Regions from separate parts of the Clostridium sp. CTA-7 genome, predicted to be linked through region 2. Evidence: a T-box and tRNA genes for the amino acid it is inferred to sense, from the RefSeq annotation. Region 2 holds a T-box; the other holds one or more tRNA genes.

Region 1 (14,137 bases), on a different contig from region 2:
AATAGCCTCAGGCATTATTTCAAAAAATATAATGATTGCTGTCTTTAGTTTTATATCTTTAATGGTGATTATTCAAACTATTAAGTATCTGACAACAACAAAGGAAAATTAAACTTTTAATATATATCTAAATCTTAAAATTAATTTATATATAAAAATCATTCTATGTAATTGATATGAAAAATATTTCATTTATTAAACTTATACCTATAGACCGCATACTTATAAAAAGTGCTTAAGTCTATAGGTATTTTTTATATAATTAAATAAATAACTAGAGTTAATTATTTGATAAAATTTTATTTACAGATTATGATATGAAAAAAACTGACTTCTGTAAAATACAGAAATCAGCATTCATCTAAGCAGCTCTTTTTTAATGTCCTTGACATAAGGATCATTTTATTTATTATACTTGAATCTCTTTTATTTTATAAAAATAGTTGAAATAAAACTAAAAATATAACTCCTGGAACTCCTAGAAACCCTGCAATTAATGCTGTTATAGCATTTATTCCTATGTAAAAACCTAAATAAGATCCTAAAATATTAGCTAAGTATAATAATACTATACCTATTATTCCATTTAATAAAATCTTTAATGGCCATTTTAGGAATTTTATAACTAGATATAATAAGACTAGTCCTATTAATCCATATAATATAATATTTAAATCCATATAATTTCCTCCATTTTATATAATTCACTAGTTAGTAATATTATTAGTTTATTTTTCTTAAATCTCTTTTTTTAGCCATAGCTATTAAATAATTATATCTAGCTTTTGCTACATCTTCTGCATGGATAGCTAATTCAATTAATTGGGGATCGCTTACAGAGTTAAATAAAGATCTAGCTACCTCCATTTCTGTTACACTTTCGTTAATAGCTCTTAATAGATCTAAGTCATCCTCACTATATTTAATTTTATTCTTCTCTGCATTTTGCATTAACAGGTCTAAAATTGTCCTCTTATCCACTTTTTAATTCCTCCCAAATACTTCATATTAAATTTATATCCATTTTTTAACATAAATATTCGGAAGTTTTAATTTTTTTTACATAAGTGGCGCAAATACTCTTAAAATAGCTGTTATAAACCTATTAGCCCATTTTACTCTATGACAATCTTCTATAGTAATTAATTTACAAATATCTAAGGTTTCAATAAAATCTTTTTTTATTTCCATTAGTGATTTTGTTTTATAAAGTAAAACTCCACATTCAAAATGCAAATAAAGGCTTCTATAATCCATATTTATAGTTCCTACAACTCCAATTTCATCATCTGATACAAATGTTTTAGAGTGTATGAATCCTGGAGTGTATTCATATATCTTAACTCCTGCTTCTATAAGTTGTGAATAGTATGCTCTTGTAACCATATGAGCATACCATTTATCCTCTATATGCGGAGTTACTATTATAATTTCAACTCCACTTTTAGCTGATAATGTTAATGCTGTTACTAGTTCATTATCTACTATTAAATATGGGGTGTTTATATACACATAGTCTTTAGCCTTATTTATAATATTTAAATATACATTTTCACCTACTGTCTCATCGTCTAATGGACTATCCCCATAGGGTTGAACATATCCATCACTTTCAAATATCCCATCATAATTTACATAAGGCTTATATTTTTCATAGTCATCTCTTTGTCCATAATTAAACTGCCAAGATTGAAGAAACATCATAGTTAAGTTCCAAACTGCTTCTCCTTTTACCATAAGAGAGGCGTCTTTCCAATGTCCAAATCTAACTATCTCATTTATATACTCATCTGCTAAATTTATACCACCTGTAAATGCAGTATGTCCATCTATTATTGTGATTTTTCTATGATCTCTATTATTCATTACTACTGATAAAAATGGAACAAAAGGATTAAATACTACACACTTAATACCCTTTTGTCTTAGCTTTTCATCATATTTATAGGGAAGAGTCTGTAAACAACCCATATCATCATATATAAGCCTTACATCTACACCTTCTTTAACCTTATCTTCTAATATTTCTAAAATACTATCCCACATTATACCTTCTTGAATTATAAAATATTCCATAAATATATAATGCTTTGCCTTCTTTAATTCCTCTTTAAGCTTTTCAAAAAATTCTTCACCTGGGGATAAGTATTGTGTAGTAGTATTTTTATATATTGGACTTGCTGCATATTTATTTAAATACCTTACTTGATTCGCAACACCTTTATCTTCTCTTTCTATTTCATCTAGTATATCTTTATCTTGAAGTAATAAATGAGAAGTTTCATTATGTATATCTAATATTTTACCTCTAAATTTCTTAGTTGTTTTCTTTAACCCAAATAGTAAATAAAATAATCCACCAAATACAGGCACTAATAAAACAGGTATTGTCCATGCTAATTTATAAGATGGATTATCTTTTGTACTAACAATATAAACTACTGCTAATATACTTATTACAGAAAGTAAGACATACACATAAACAAATGATTCTGTAATCTTCCATACAGTAAAGGTGAGAATCCCTAGTTGAAGTAAAATTAAAACACCAACTATAACCATTCTGCTAAATAAAAATTTTAATAAATTACTCATATATTCACCCTTAAATTATATCTCTTTTCTACCTTCTAATGCTTTTGAAAGTGTTACTTCATCAGCATACTCTAAATCTCCTCCTACTGGTATTCCTGATGCAATTCTTGTTACCTTTATATCTAATGGCTTTAATATTCTTGATATGTACATCGCTGTTGCTTCACCTTCAATATTAGGGTTAGTAGCTATTATTACTTCTTTAACATCAGCACTCATTCTTGCAACTAATTCTCTTATTTTTATATCTTGTGGTCCTCTTCCTTGCATAGGAGATAAATTGCCATGTAATACATGATAAGCTCCATTATACTCTTTAACCTTTTCCATAGTCATTATATCTTTTGGTTGCTCTACAACACAAATTATATCTTTATCTCTACTAGGATTAGAGCATATTGCACAAGGATCTTTATCTGTAAAGTTACCACATATTGAACAATATTTTACTGTTCCTCTTGCTTTAACTAAAGCATCTGCAAATTCTCTTACCTCATCTTCTGGAAGATTTAAAACATGCAATGCTAATCTTTGAGCTGTCTTTTGTCCTACACTAGGTAGCTTGGCAAATTCTTCAATAAGTTTTTCTATAGCAACTGGATAAAAATCCATAAAATCATCCTTTCTATAATTTATTAGTATAAAAATATTATAAATTCAAATATAAATAATGTAGAATATTAATTAGAACATATATATGAAAGACTCTAAATATTATTTAGTTATCTGTAATTTGAATATATAAAAAGGCGAAATAAATTCGCCTTTTATGTCTTATTAAACTATATAAGACTCCCCATCACTATTAAAATAATCCTGGTATGTTCATTCCGCCAGTTAATTTACCCATCTTGCTTGAAGTTTCTTCTTCTGCCTTTCTTAGAGCCTCATTTACAGCACTAAGAACTAAATCTTCTAGCATTTCAACATCATCTGCGTCCACTACTTCTGGCTTTATGTTAATTGAAACTACTTCTTTTTTACCATTAGTCTTTACAACTACAGCGCCTCCACCTACTGAAGCTTCAAACTCCTTAGTTTCAAGATCCTTTTGCATTTGTTCCATTTCTTTTTGAAGTTTTTGAGCCTGCTTCATTAGGTTGTTCATATTTCCTCCACCAAATCCGCCTGGAAATCCTCCTTTTGCCATAAAAACATATCCTCCTTTTATAAAAATCTATTCTTTATTATATAGCATTTTGCTTTATTTTACTACATTAAGATACTTATTTATATTAATTTTCATTCTTATTATTATTAATTTCTATTATATTTATGTGTATCTCTTGTCATTAGTTCTATTCATCTAGAATATCCACCATATCAGATCCCAAAGATTCCAAAAGCATGTCTTCTGTTGATTTTTCATCTTTTGAATTTTCCTCAACTTCAAAAACAACTTTTATGTCTTCTCTAAAAATTTCAGCTAACACTTCGTTTATAACTGACCTATACTCTGGTTTTTCTAATCTATCTTTATTAAATTTAAATTGATCTTCGTACTCAATAGTTAATACACCATTTTTACATTCTACTGGCTTTCCAGTTAGTATTGAAGCATATACTATCATTGCTCTTCTAGTTTTAAACCTTTCTAATATATCCTTCCAAGCCCTTTGAATATCATTTAAAGTAACTTTAGAATTTTCATTTAAAGAAACCTTAGAGTCATTACCTAACTGAGGTTCAATCTTAGCTTGTTTTTGAATTTTAGGTTTGTTATCTACAGTTTTACTAACATTCTCTGTTGCTACACTTACAACTTTAAGACTTCCATTTTTCAAACCTTCTTCAAGTTTATTTAATCTTGTTAATATAACTTCATTAGATGTATCATATTCTATTTTGCACATTTTGATTATAGCTAATTCTAAATAAAGCCTTGCTTGCTTACTTATCTTTGCATTTCCTTCTGCTTCTTGAAGTATTCTAATATATCTCATCACTTCTTCAGCTCTAACCTTACTAGACTGCTCTTTAACTAAAGATATGTTTTCTTCAGACATATCTAATACTTCTTCTGGGTTATTAGTTACCTTTGCCATTAAGATATTTCTATAATGTGCTATTAAATCCTTTATAAATAAATAAATATCTTTTCCAGCATAAACTACTTCGTCTATTATATTAATTGATTTTTCTATATTTCTTTGAATTACTGCATTAGTTAAATTAAATAAATGGTCATTTGTTACAAGCCCAAGCATATTTATAAGCACATCATAATTAACTGATCCATTTCCCATGGATATAGCTTGATCTAATATACTTAAAGCATCTCTCATAGCCCCGTCTGATACTTTAGATATTAAATTTAGGCTTTTATCATCTGCAAGAGCATTTTGATCATCTACTATTTTTCTAAGTCTTTTTGTTATTTCATTGTTATTTATTCTTTTAAAATCAAACCTTTGACACCTAGAAAGAATAGTAATTGGAAGTTTTTGAGGGTCTGTAGTTGCTAATATAAATATTACATTAGCTGGAGGTTCTTCTAAGGTTTTTAAAAAGGCATTAACTGCACCTGTAGATAGCATATGAACCTCATCCATTATATAAACCTTGAATCTTGCTTCTTGTGGAGGATATTTTACATCATCTATAATATCTCTAATTTTATCAACTCCATTATTAGAAGCTGCATCTAGTTCAGTTACATCTATTGCTAAACCATCATTTATTTTTCTACACATTTCACATTCATTACATGGTTCTCCATCATGTAGATTTAAACAATTTAGTGCCTTAGAAAAAACTTTAGCTGTTGATGTTTTACCTGTTCCTCTAGTTCCACAAAAAAGATAGGCATGAGCAATTCTATCATTTAATATTTGGTTTTTTAACGTTGTTGTTATATGTTCCTGACCAACCACATCATAAAATGTCTTAGGTCTCCATTCTCTATATAAAGCTGTATATCCCATGGCTTACCTTCCCTTAATCTTAGTTTCTTTTATTATATTTATATTATAGCCTATATAAACACTATTTTAAATATAAGTAATATTTTACTTTTTATTATCTTTAAAACAAGGTGTACTATAAATTAAATTTAGTACACCTATACTTGATTATTCTTTATTGTTTTTTTTAATAATTATAAATTCTACTGAAGTTATAATTATTCCTAGAATGCCACAATTAGCTTAAATGATATTTCCAAGGAAATTGTACCTTTTATATATCAATGTATTTTTTATTTACTGTATAATATATAAATTTTATAGTAAAATTAGTTATGTATTATAAAAAGGAGGGCTTAAAATGAGTTTATACGACAAAAAATACCTAGCCATCGTTGAAGATATTTTAGAAAATGGATATTACGATAATAATAGAACTGGAATGCCTACATACAAATTACCTCATCAGATAATGCAATTTAATTTGCAAAAGGAATTCCCTATACTAACAACAAAAAAAGTAGCATTTAAGACTGCTGTAAAGGAAATGCTGTGGATATATAGGGATCAGTCAAACGATGTTACAAAACTTCAAGAACAAAATGTTCATATTTGGGATGAATGGGTAGACGAAAATAATACTATAGGAAAAGCCTATGGATATCAGATAGCTAAATTTAATCAAGTAGATAAGCTTATTGAATCACTAAAGAATAATCCTCAAGACAGAAGAATGATTATGTCTATGTGGAATATAGAAGATTTACCAGAAATGACATTGCAACCTTGCTGCTATCAAACATTATGGGATGTAACTGATGGGTACCTTAATTGTATGCTTATACAACGTAGTGGAGACATACCACTAGGAGTTCCATTTAACACCAGTCAATATGCTGTTTTAGTTCACCTAATAGCTCAAGTAACTGGGCTTAAACCAGGACTATTTACTCACGTTATAAATAATGCACATATTTATGAAAATCAAATTGAAGGAATGAAACTTCAACTTACTAGAGCTAATGATGATTATTCAGCGCCAAAACTTTGGATAAATCCAGAAATTAATAACTTCTATGACTTTACTGTAGATGATATAAAGCTTATTGATTATAAACACCATGATCCAATAAAAATGGAGGTGTCTGTTTAATGCTATCAATTATAGTTGCTAAAGCTAATAATGATGTCATAGGTGGAGATAATAAACTTTTGTGGCATATCTCCGAAGACCTTAAAAGATTCAAAGAAATTACATCTGGCAACACAATAATAATGGGTAGAAAAACATTTGAATCTTTACCGAAGATTTTACCTAATAGACATCATATAATCATTACTAGAGATAAAAATTTTAAAGTAGATTCACCTATGGTTGAAGTAGTAAATGATATAGAAAATATTATATCTAAATATAAAAATTCTTCTGAAGAAGTTTTTGTAATTGGTGGTGGAGAAATATATAAATCACTTCTACCTCATGCAAAAAAGTTATATTTAACTAGATTACATAAAGATTTTAATGGTGATACTAAATTCTCACCTATAGATTCATCTGAATGGTTTATAGAATTTCAATCAGAAGTATATGTAAATGAAACTAATAATATTAAATATGATTTTGTTAATATGATTAGAAAATAAAGAAAACGAGGGCATTCCATAAGGAATTCCCTCGCTTTCTTTGTCCTATTGTATGTTAATCCTATTGAAGAGTAACCTTTAATTAATCGAATATTTTAATTTATAAAAATTAAGTATTCATTTGATTTATATTCTAAGCATTAAAAAAACCCTTCTTTTCGCTAGAAAGGTGTAAAATTAAAACCGTGCACCTAGCTTTGACAGTAATCTATAGGCGTTACTATGCAGTTAGCTCTGGTAAGATTTATCCATATCACACGCAGTAATCACTTATCGCTGCTTCCTTCCGGACCTGACGAGGTTCATGCACTTACGTCGTATGGGACCTGACCATCAACACCACTTACATAGGCAGACCCTACAGACTAAAGCCTAGGCTAGGAGTTCAATCCCGCTATAGCGGATTGCGGGTTACAGGGCACCGCTAACTCCCCATCTAGCACGGCTATGGCGGAGAGAAGGGGATTTGAACCCCTGATAGAGTTGCCCCTATACACGCTTTCCAGGCGTGCTCCTTCGACCACTCGGACATCTCTCCATATAATATATAGCTATTAAATTTTAACTACTGCTATATATTATCATATAGTAATACATATTGCAATATGTAAAACTTATCTGTATTTCTATTGATTATTATTTATTAAATTTAATATAAAAATTATATTCTTTTTCCATTTATTTTAATCCAAATTGAGCTTTTAATACTAATTTATTATCATTAAAAGTAAAATTAGCATTAGATCCACCTTTATTTATATATGAATATATTATTGCTTCTGAATTAAGAATTTTAGTTTGAGATGTTATTTCACCTTCTCCTAAAATTTCCTTTGCTTCCTCATATGTCATTCCTTCTTTGACTGCCTCATACTTTTCCATAGTCATATCTGCATTTTTACCATAAAGACCTGCTTGTCCTTTTGTTGTGACTACATCATTTTGTATAGTTAAAATTAAATTACTAATACCCTTCCCATTCCAAGTATACACTGTAGCCTTTACGTCTCCTACAGATGATGAGCTGGTCTCTTTCCCCTCTCCTAAAATTGCTACAACCTCTTCATATGTCATTCCCATATTTATGCTAATAAAATTATCATATGTTACTTTTGAATCTTCTTTTTTATCTTTTTTCTTCTCATTATCTTGTGTTGAATTCGTTGCAGTTGAATTTCCTTTATCATTTGCTTTATCCTTTCCACCTGTAGCAACTGCTATAATGCCTAGCAATACTACTGCCATAAATACTGTTAAAACTTTATGTTGTGAAAAGAAATTACCTTGTTTTTTTCCACAATGAACACACTTCTTTACACCTTTAGCTATTTCTTTTCCACAAGCTTTACAAGTAATCAATTTATTTTTTGCCATTATTATTTCCCCCTAAATTAAATATTAATTTCATGTAAATATACTCTATATTTTATTTAATTTTCCTCTATTTGCTTTGATAATTTAAAATTTATTTTAAAATAAAAAAAGATATGTAAAAATAATTTTACATATCTCTTTTTATGATTTAAAAGTTAACCTATATAATTTTCTTTTTCTTCTTAATCCAAATAATTAAAACAATTCCTAATATTACGCCTAACAAGCTTACTATTTGAGCTGTTCTTAATCCTAAAAACATTAAGCTATCTGTTCTTAATCCTTCTATAAAAAACCTTCCTATTGAATATAAAATCATATATCCAGCAAGTACTATACCATCTTGTTTCTCTTTCTTTTTATAAAGTATATAAACTAAAATTGCACAAACTAAAACATTCCATATTGACTCATATAAAAATGTAGGGTGATAATATACTCCATTAATGTGCATTCCTTTTTGAATAAACTCTGGGAACTTACTTATAAACTCTTTAGATACAGGCCCTCCATGAGCTTCTTGATTCATAAAGTTGCCCCATCTACCTATCGCCTGTGCTAATATAACTCCTGGCATTATAACATCTACATATCTTAAGAAATTTATCTTTCTATATCTTGCAAATATGTAGCCTGATAATAAAGCAGCTATTACACCTCCATGAATTGCCATTCCACCATTTCTTATGTTGATTACATCCATAAATGAATGGTAATTTTGATATTCAAAAGCTACGTAGTATAACCTCGCTCCTATTATTGATATTGGAAAGGTTACTAAAAATGCATCTATTATAATATCATAGTCTAAATTTTCTCTCTTAGATAAAAAATATATTAATATCATAGCCGCTACTACACCAGAAGAAATTATTACACCATACCACGCTATATCTATACCAAATAATTGAAATGCCACCGAATCCATCTTATCTCCTCCTATTTAAAATATTTTCTTTAATTATAAATCTTTATAAATAATTATACCAATTAAATATGTAATAATTGTGAATCTATTCATTTTTTATACTTCTAGTTTTCAAAAAAAATGAAGTCAATAAATCACTACATTTTTGATTATAACACCAATTTACGGCTACATGCCAATTAAAAACATTATAATCAATTAAATTTATTGCAGAGCCACAAGCCCCCATATCCTTATTAAAGGTTCCTATAAACAACTTAGGTATTCTACTTTGAGCAATTGCTGAAGCACACATAGGACAAGGCTCTAATGTTACATACATTTCACAGCCAGATAACCTCCAGTTATTAATTTTTTTGCAAGCTTCTTCTATTGCTAATATCTCAGCATGAGCAGTTGGTAAGTTTAAACTTTCTTTTAAATTATGCTTTTTAGCTATTATTTTTCCGTCTTTAACTATGACTACTCCAACTGGAATCTCTCCCTTGTCATATGCCTTTTGAGCTTCTTCTATTGCTAAAGCCATATAGTCCATAAAATACTCCCCTTAATATTTCTCCATTTTAACAAAAATGGAGAACTTAATCTTCATATAGTTCTCCATCTTATTATTAAAATTAAGTGTATATCCTAACCTTCTTAATTCTATTTTTGTCTACTTCTTCAACTACAAATCTAATATTATTAAGTCTAACTTCTTCAGACTGTTCAGGAAATCTTCCTAACTCTCCAATTACTAATCCTCCAACAGAATCAAACTCTTCTGATTCCATAGTAACTCCTATTAAATCACCAATGTGGTCTAACCTTGCGCTACCATCCACGATATACTCATCTTCTTTTACTACTATTATATCGCTGTCCTCTTCATCATCATACTCGTCTTCGATTTCTCCAACGATTTCTTCTATTAAATCTTCTATAGTGACTATACCAACATTTCCACCATACTCATCTAGAACAACAGCCATATGGTTTCTTGTATCTTTCATTTCACTAAATAATTCTGTAATTTTCTTAAACTCAAATGTATAGTAAGGTTCTCTCATATAATCTGAAACATTAAAATTTTCCTTACTTTGAGAAGCAATTATTAAGTCCTTAACATTTAATATTCCTATTACATCATCTATATTTTGATTATAAACCGGTATTCTAGAAAATTGTTCGGTTTTAATAATATTTATAACTTCATCATAAGTAGCATTTACATCTACTGCTATTACACCAACTCTTTGAACCATAACATCTTTTACTTGAGCATCAGCGAATTCGAAAACATTAAAGATCATTTCTTTTTCTACATCTTCAAGTACACCCTCTTCTTCACTAACACCTACCATGGTTTTTAACTCTTCCTCGGTTATAAACGGTTCTGTTGCCTTTGGATCTCCCCCTAAAAGTCTTATAAATAAACTTGATATTAAAGTAAAAATTGATACAAGTGGCTTAAATAATCTAACTATAATATTTATAGGGTTACTAACCCTTAAAGCGACTTTTTCTGAATTTTGCTTTGCTATAGATTTTGGAGTTATTTCTCCAAATATAAGAACTAATATAGTCATTATAATAGTAACTATTCCTACTCCTTTTTCCCCAAAAGCCTTTAAAGCTATTGAAGTTGCTAGTGCAGATGCTCCTATATTAGCAATATTATTTCCTATTAATATTGCCCCTAATAACCTACTTGGATCTTCAGTTAATTTTTCAATTAATTTTGCTCCCTTAACTCCCTCTTCTACCATATGTCTTATTCTAATTTTACTTAGTGCCATTAAGGCTGTTTCTGACATAGAGAAAAATCCTGACATTACTAATAATATTACTAATAATATTATCTGCCACGTATAACTCTCCAAATTAATTCACACTCCTAAATTAAATAAATTTTCTTATTTTTATATTATATCATATGTAAAAAGCTGATAGTTAAGCTAAATTTTAAAAATTTATAAACTATTTTTAATCACTTAATAAGTATTCACTTCTTATTAAAAATATAATCAAATATATTTTGTTTATATTAGGACTATATACTAGTAAAAAAATTAATCCCCACAAAACCTAATTTTATTAGTCTTGTGGAGATTTAATACTACCCTAACTATAGCTATTTTTATTTTCGTACTAATACATAAGATGCTAATGCTGGTACTTTAACTTCATTTCCATTAATACATGATAATTCTTCTACTCCAGCTCTATATTCATCAACTAGTACACTCCAATTTCCTTCTGGTATTGTAGCTATAATATCTTTTTCATTAGCATTGTGTATTACTACTATCTTGTTGCTAATAGTAAATGATACTACTTTTGATTGATTGTTTTCTAAGAATCTTACTTCTCTTTCTATATCTTCATTACTTGTTAATCTAAATTCTTTATATGTTTTTCTTAACTTTATTAAACCTGAATAATAGTTAAATACATCCTTATACTTATCTTTTCTATTCCAATCAAATTTATTTACTGAATCTGGAGACTTATAACTATTTTCTACTAGTGATCCATCTTCATTAACCTTTGTTCTTAAAATTTCTTCGCCTGCATGAATCAAGCTAATTCCTTGAGATGTTAATACTATTGAAGCTACTAATTTATTCATTTTTATTAGCTTTTCTTCTTTATTTATACTATCATCATCTACTGTTAATTGAAGCTTATCCCATAAAGTATAGTTATCATGCGCTGAAGCATATGTTATTGTTTGATATGGTTCATTAGCCCAAGGCTTATTTGAGTAAATTACCTTACTATAATCCACTTGACTATGTTGTGTAGATGCTACTATACCAAACTTTATAGTTTCTTCAAAGTTTTCTCCACCATTTACAAAACCAGTACTTTTAGCTATAAATACATCACCTTTTACTCCATCTCTAATATCATCACTAAAGCAACCTATTTGCTTTTTGCCAAATTTAGGCGCATTTAATTTTAAAGCTGCCTCTTCCTCTTTTAATGGTGTTGCTCCACCTGCCCATCCTTCTCCATATACTAAGATTGACTTATCTAGCTTATCTAACTCTTCTCTAATTTGAATTATCGTTTCTATATCATGTAACCCCATTAAATCAAATCTAAAGCCATCTATATGATACTCTTTAGCCCAGTTTACTACAGAATCCTTGATATATCTTCTAATCATAGGCTTTTCTGATGCAACTTCATTTCCGCATCCTGAACCATTTGTAAAATTTCCTTCTTCATCTGTTCTATAATAGTAATTTGGTACTGCTAAATTAAATAATGATGTTTCTGTATCATAAGTATGATTATAAACAACATCCATTACTACTCTAATACCTTCTTCATGCAATGATTTAACTAATTCTTTAAATTCCTTTATTCTAACGTTCCCATCATTAGGATTTGTTGAATATGACCCCTCTGGAACATTGTAGTTTTGTGGATCATATCCCCAATTATATTGTGGTTCGTCTAACTTTGATTCATCAACAGATTTGTAATCTGAAATTGGTAATAACTGAACATGTGTAACCCCTAATTCTTTTAAGTGGCTTATAGGTTTTTTGTGTAGTATTCCTTTAAACTTTCCTCTAAGTTCTTTTTCTACTTCTGAACTTTCATCAATTGTAAAATCTCTAACGTGCATTTCATAAATTATTGCATCTGTTGCATTTTTAAACTCTGGCTTAATATCATTTTCCCAGCCCTTTGGATTTGTAGACTCTAAATCTACTACCATTGACTTTTCTCCATTAACTCCTACTGCATATGCATATGGATCTACTACTGTATTTATTTTCTCATTTATTTTTACCTTATAGTTATAAAATTTATTTTTTAAGTCTCCATCTATAACTACTTCCCACTGTCCTTTATCACCTTTTACCATTGGTATATTTTTTTCATCTTCATATAAGTAAATAGATACTTCATTTGCTATAGGTGCCCATAATGTAAACTTTGTTGATTCTTTACTGTATTTAGCTCCTAAATCCCCACTATATTCTAGTTTATTTAACTCTATACTCTTCATATAAATACCCTCCATTTTTATAAAAAGGCTATCACAAAATTTTGAGATAGCCTTTATTAATTATTTAAATAAGTTATTATGAGCCTTGTCTAATTCTTTTTGTTTTCCTAAAATGCACTCATAATAAACTCTTAGCATTTCTCCTACTCCCCAAGCCTGTGAATAACATCCTCTTGGTGTGTGTGGTGAATCTCCATCTAATATTTCTGCTATTCCACCTATACAGTCATCATTTATATGATTTTCCATATCCTTTAATAACTCATCTATAAACTCTACTGAATCCTCTGAATAATTATTAACTTTACAATATGCTGACATAAATGCACCTAATGGGAATGACCATGTTGTTCCTTGATGATATGCCATATCCCTGTCTAATAACTCTCCAATATATATTGGATTATAATCTTTGTGCTCTTTATTTAAACTTCTTAATCCGTATGGAGTATATAATTCTTCAAGAATTTTATTTATTACGCTTTTTTCTTTTTCTATATCTAACATTGTAAATGGAAGTGAAATTGCCCATACTTGATTAGGCCTTAATGAAGGATCTTTCTCTTTACCATTTACTGTATCATAAAGATATTGACCTTCCTCATACCAGAATTCCTTAACGAAAGATTCTTTAACTTTTTCTGATAGCTCTTCATATTCGTTAAAGTTTGAATCTCCAAGCTT
Region 2 (4,870 bases):
AATAAATATAGGTGATTAAAATGGCTTTATATAGAATAAAACAATTTATATGGGGATTTACTTCATTATTTAAGGATATAGATTATGATTATATAAATAAGTTTTTAAGTGAAGATGAAATTAAAATATTTAATAAGTTAAAACATAATGATAAGCATCACTGTATAAGAGTATGTAAAGATTCAATAAAAATGAAAGAAGATTTTAATATAGATGTTGATATAAATAAACTAGCTAAGGCAGCGTTATTGCATGATGTAGGAAAGAGTAAAAAACATTTAAGTTTAATAGAAAAATCTGTAATTGTGTTATTAGATAAGACAACTAAAGGTAAAATTAAAAAGTACAATAAAGTAAAACAAATAGATATATATTATAATCATCCTAAAATAGGGTTAGATATGCTTAAAGATTTTAATTATGATAAAGAATTTTTACAAGTGGTAAGATATCATCATAATAAAAATAAAGTAAATAATAATAGAATACTTAATATAATAAGTACTTGTGATGATAAAAATTAGTACAGAGGTGTATTTATGAGAGCTATTGAAAGAAGAGAAAAAATTATAAAGTTGATAATTGAAAAGAATAGAGCAGTTAAAGGAACAGAATTAGCTGATTTATTTGGAGTTACGAGGCAAATAATAGTAAAAGATATAGCTATATTAAGAGCTGCTGGTAAAAATATAATAGCCACTCCAGATGGATATATTTATAATAAAGATATTAATAAAATAAAGGCTATTATTGCAGTTAATCATGGAAGTAGCGAAACTATAGAAGAATTAAAAATCGTAGTTAAATATGGTGGTATAATAGAAGATGTTATAATAGATCATCCTATCTATGGTGAAATAAAAGGAAATTTAATGATAAAAAACTTAAATGATTTAAATAAATTTGAAAGTGAATTTAAAAGAAAAAATATTAAACCTCTTTCAAATTTGACTAATGGGGTTCATCTTCATACTATAGCTGCAGATAATGAAGAGGACATTGAAGCAATAAAGATGGAATTATCGAAAAAAGGCTTTTTATTATAGAGTTTAGGAGGATTTAATATTTATGGACTATGATATTCTTATATTAGGTGGAGGAATAATAGGGTGTTCAGTTGCATATGAGTTATCAAAATATAATTTTAATATAGCTTTAATAGAAAGAGATTATGATATAGCAGATGATATTTCATTTGTAAATACATCTATAGTATATGACGGCTCAGAGACATCTGATGATGTAATGGCTGGACTTGAGTATATAGGAAACTCAATAATGATGGATACTTGTAAAAAGTTTAAAGTTCCTTTTAGAAAAATTGGAGCCTTAAGAGTTGTAAATGATGAAAATGGTGTTAAGAAATTACAAGAGATGTATGATAGAGCAAAAAAAAGAGGGATAGACGGCGTTTATTTAATAGATGATAAAGATGTATATGATATAGAACCAAATATAAATAATAATATAAAGAAAGGGTTATATTCTGAAAATATAGGAATAGTAGCACCTTATGATCTAGCTATTGCATATGCTGAAGTGGCTTCAGATAATGGAGTTAATTTTAGGCTAGAAGAAGAAGTTTTAAATATACAAAGTTTAGCTAGAGGATTTAAAGTAACTACCAATAAAAATAAATTTACATGCAAGGTTGTTATAAATACAATTCCTCATGAAATATATATAAGAGAAAATGGAAAAGTTGAAGATAAAGAAGTAGATAATAATGAATCTTGCTTTAAAAATATGAGTTATTTATTAGTCGATGATAATTATAAAAATAAATTAAATAAAATAGTAATAGAAACTTTTGATAAAAATACTTTTGTACTAAGTACTCCAACAACAACTACAGGATCGTTAATAGGAATAAAAAGTACAGAAAAAACTAGCTTAGAGGATAATTTAATGTATGCAAATAGCTTATTAATAGACTTAGATAAAAATAATATAAATAATTTATTTAGAGAAAGTTACAATAAAGATTCTATGGTAATAGATGATAGTGAGATAGATAAAGGATATATAAGAGTAACAGGTACTCATTATGGGAAAATTACGATAGCACCAGCAATAGCAAAAATGCTTTGTGATACTATAGCTAATAATTTAAATTGTACATTAAAGAAAAACTTTATTGATAAAAGAAGAGAAATTTATAAATTTAGAGAACTTGGAAAAAAAGAAGCTAATGAAATAATAGCTGTAGATAAAAGATATGGGAAAATTATATGTGTATGTAACAATATATCTGAAGGTGAAATAGTAGACTGTATAAGAAGACCTTTGGGAGCTAGAACTGTAGAGGGCGTTAAAAGGAGAACAGGATCTGGATTTGGAAGTTGTCATGGTTCCTACTGCTATGAAAAAATAGTAAATATATTAGCTAGAGAGCTTGATAAAAAAGTTACAGATATAGTTGAGGATTCTAAGAATTCTAAAATTATATCAAGCCGAATAAAGGAGTTTAAGGATGTTTAATTCAGAATCTAAAGTTGATAATAAAGATATATTTACATCAATAGTTAGAGTTAAGGGCAATGAAAAATATAAGGTTGTACCAGTTAGAACTAATAAAGAAGTAGATAAATCATTATGGATAGAGCTATCTAAAGTTTTAGCTAGAATATATGTTAGTACTCCAGTTAAAGAAGGAAGTATGATTTGCAAAAATATATTAAATACTGGGATTGACGTAATATGTACAAAAGATATATTAGATGAATAATTATAGTACAAAAAACAAATAATATATAAAAATCATCTTAGTAAAATATTGACATACACAATATTTTATAATATATTAAGAATAAATATAATAAAACTGTTGAAGAGGCTAGTAATAACAATATTTTTTTTAAGAGAGTCGATGTTTGGTGTAAATCGATAGTAAAATGTTATGAATCCACCTTGGAGGGACTGTGATGAGCAGTACGGCTTAAACCGTTAAATTTATTAAAGAGAATAGCATTTTTTGCTATTAATTAGGGTGGCAACGCGGAATCTTTCGTCCCTTGTTTAGGGGAAAGGTTCTTTTTTTATTGAAAAAAATTAATAGATATAAATTATTAGGAGGTATACATAATGTTAGATTTAAAATTTGTAAGAGAAAATCCAGAGATAGTTAAGGAAAATATAAAAAATAAGTTTCAAGATAGCAAACTTCCACTAGTAGATGAGGTAATAGAATTAGATAAAAAGCTTAGGGAAGCTAAACAACAAGCTGAGGCTTTAAGAGCTGATAGAAATAAATTCTCAAAACAAATTGGGTCTTTAATGGCTCAAGGAAAAAGAGAAGAAGCAGAAGAAATGAAAATGAAGGTAACTGAAAATTCAGAGCGTTTATCTGAGTTAGAAGCTGAGGAAGTTGAGTTAGATGAAAGAGTTAAGACAATAATGATGACTCTACCAAATATAATTGACCCAAGCGTTCCAATCGGTAAAGATGATAGCGAAAATGTAGAAGTTGAACGTTTTGGAGATCCAAAGGTTCCAGATTTTGAAGTTCCATATCATACAGATATAATGGAAAAGTTAAGTGGATTAGATTTAGATAGTGCTAGAAAAGTAGCTGGAAGTGGATTCTATTATTTAATGGGTAATGTTGCAAGACTTCATTCAGCAATAATTTCATATGCTAGAGATTTTATGATAGATCGTGGGTTTACTTATTGTATTCCGCCATACATGATTCGTAGCGAAGTTGTAACAGGTGTTATGAGCTTTGCTGAAATGGATGCTATGATGTATAAAATTGAGGGTGAAGATTTATATCTAATTGGAACAAGTGAACACTCTATGATAGGGAAGTACATCGATACTATATTACCTGAAGATTCATTACCACAAACTTTAACAAGTTATTCTCCTTGTTTTAGAAAAGAAAAGGGAGCTCATGGAATAGAAGAAAGAGGAGTATATAGAATTCATCAATTTGAAAAACAAGAGATGATAGTTGTATGTAAACCAGAAGAAAGTATGGAGTGGTATGAAAAATTATGGGTAAATACTGTAGATTTATTCCGTTCTTTAGATATACCAGTTAGAACTTTAGAATGTTGTTCTGGAGATTTAGCAGATCTTAAAGTTAAATCAGTAGACGTTGAAGCTTGGTCACCAAGACAAAAGAAATATTTTGAAGTAGGAAGCTGTTCAAACCTAGGAGATGCACAAGCTCGTCGTTTAAAAATTCGTGTAAATGCTAAGGATAAAAAATACTTTGCTCATACATTAAACAATACAGTTGTTGCGCCACCAAGAATGTTAATAGCATTTTTAGAAAACAACTTAAATGAAGATGGTTCAGTAAATATTCCAACTGCACTTCAACCATACATGGGAAATATGAAGGTAATTAAGTAGTTTTAATTCTAAGGACTAAATCTATGCTATTAGATTTAGTCTTTACTTATTTATTTGAAAGATAAAATTAAGTCGTAATGGAATATATTGCAAAAGAAAGTAATATATTTGATTTTTCTAAGTATATATGTTATTTAAATTTTACTATTAGATTAATAAGCAGTAATTTCAGTGGGGGATGAAGAGGTAGAAATTTGTTTTTATTAGATTTATTATTTAATTTAAAAATATGTAAATTTATAATTGACAATAAAGAAAGTCATTGCTATAATAATATTTGTCGCGAGACGAAGTATGGAGAGATGGTCGAGCTGGCTTAAGGCACCGGTCTTGAAAACCGGCGTACCTTTGCGGGTACCGTGGGTTCAAATCCCACTCTCTCCGCCATAAAGGCATCTAAGTTTTCTTAGATGCTTTTTAATTAAAGTATTAGCTTATTATAGTTAAGTATTATTTTAATATTTATTATGTAATAAAAAATTAAAAAAATAATTGACAATAAATATAG

Evidence for each region. The T-box of region 2 lies ahead of serS (serine--tRNA ligase). A T-box ahead of a tRNA ligase gene usually reads a tRNA of that ligase, here a tRNA-Ser.
Region 1: it encodes a tRNA-Ser, which carries the amino acid that the T-box ahead of serS (serine--tRNA ligase) is inferred to sense. The anticodon was not compared.

Annotation. Positions count from the first base shown of each region.
Region 1 is NZ_BAAAAV010000010.1:102,350-116,486, reverse strand. Features, by position in the region: gene ACYUEX_RS16740 (YitT family protein) at 1-112, shown strand, start outside; gene ACYUEX_RS16735 (pro-sigmaK processing inhibitor BofA family protein) at 432-680, opposite strand; gene ACYUEX_RS16730 (DUF2508 family protein) at 724-981, opposite strand; gene cls (cardiolipin synthase) at 1,060-2,595, opposite strand; gene recR (recombination mediator RecR) at 2,611-3,207, opposite strand; gene ACYUEX_RS16715 (YbaB/EbfC family nucleoid-associated protein) at 3,401-3,745, opposite strand; gene dnaX (DNA polymerase III subunit gamma/tau) at 3,894-5,519, opposite strand; gene ACYUEX_RS16705 (thymidylate synthase) at 5,860-6,651, shown strand; gene ACYUEX_RS16700 (dihydrofolate reductase) at 6,651-7,142, shown strand; RNA gene ffs (signal recognition particle sRNA large type) at 7,326-7,587, opposite strand; tRNA gene ACYUEX_RS16690 (tRNA-Ser) at 7,591-7,680, opposite strand; gene ACYUEX_RS16685 (DUF3862 domain-containing protein) at 7,821-8,516, opposite strand; gene lgt (prolipoprotein diacylglyceryl transferase) at 8,677-9,444, opposite strand; gene ACYUEX_RS16675 (nucleoside deaminase) at 9,530-9,979, opposite strand; gene ACYUEX_RS16670 (HlyC/CorC family transporter) at 10,062-11,306, opposite strand; gene pulA (type I pullulanase) at 11,564-13,453, opposite strand; gene ACYUEX_RS16660 (amylo-alpha-1,6-glucosidase) at 13,514-14,137, opposite strand, start outside.
Region 2 is NZ_BAAAAV010000006.1:211,699-216,568, reverse strand. Features, by position in the region: gene ACYUEX_RS13205 (HDIG domain-containing metalloprotein) at 21-524, shown strand; gene ACYUEX_RS13200 (3H domain-containing protein) at 540-1,046, shown strand; gene ACYUEX_RS13195 (FAD-dependent oxidoreductase) at 1,069-2,481, shown strand; gene ACYUEX_RS13190 (DUF1667 domain-containing protein) at 2,474-2,728, shown strand; T-box leader at 2,819-3,018, shown strand; gene serS (serine--tRNA ligase) at 3,085-4,362, shown strand; tRNA gene ACYUEX_RS13180 (tRNA-Ser) at 4,659-4,749, shown strand.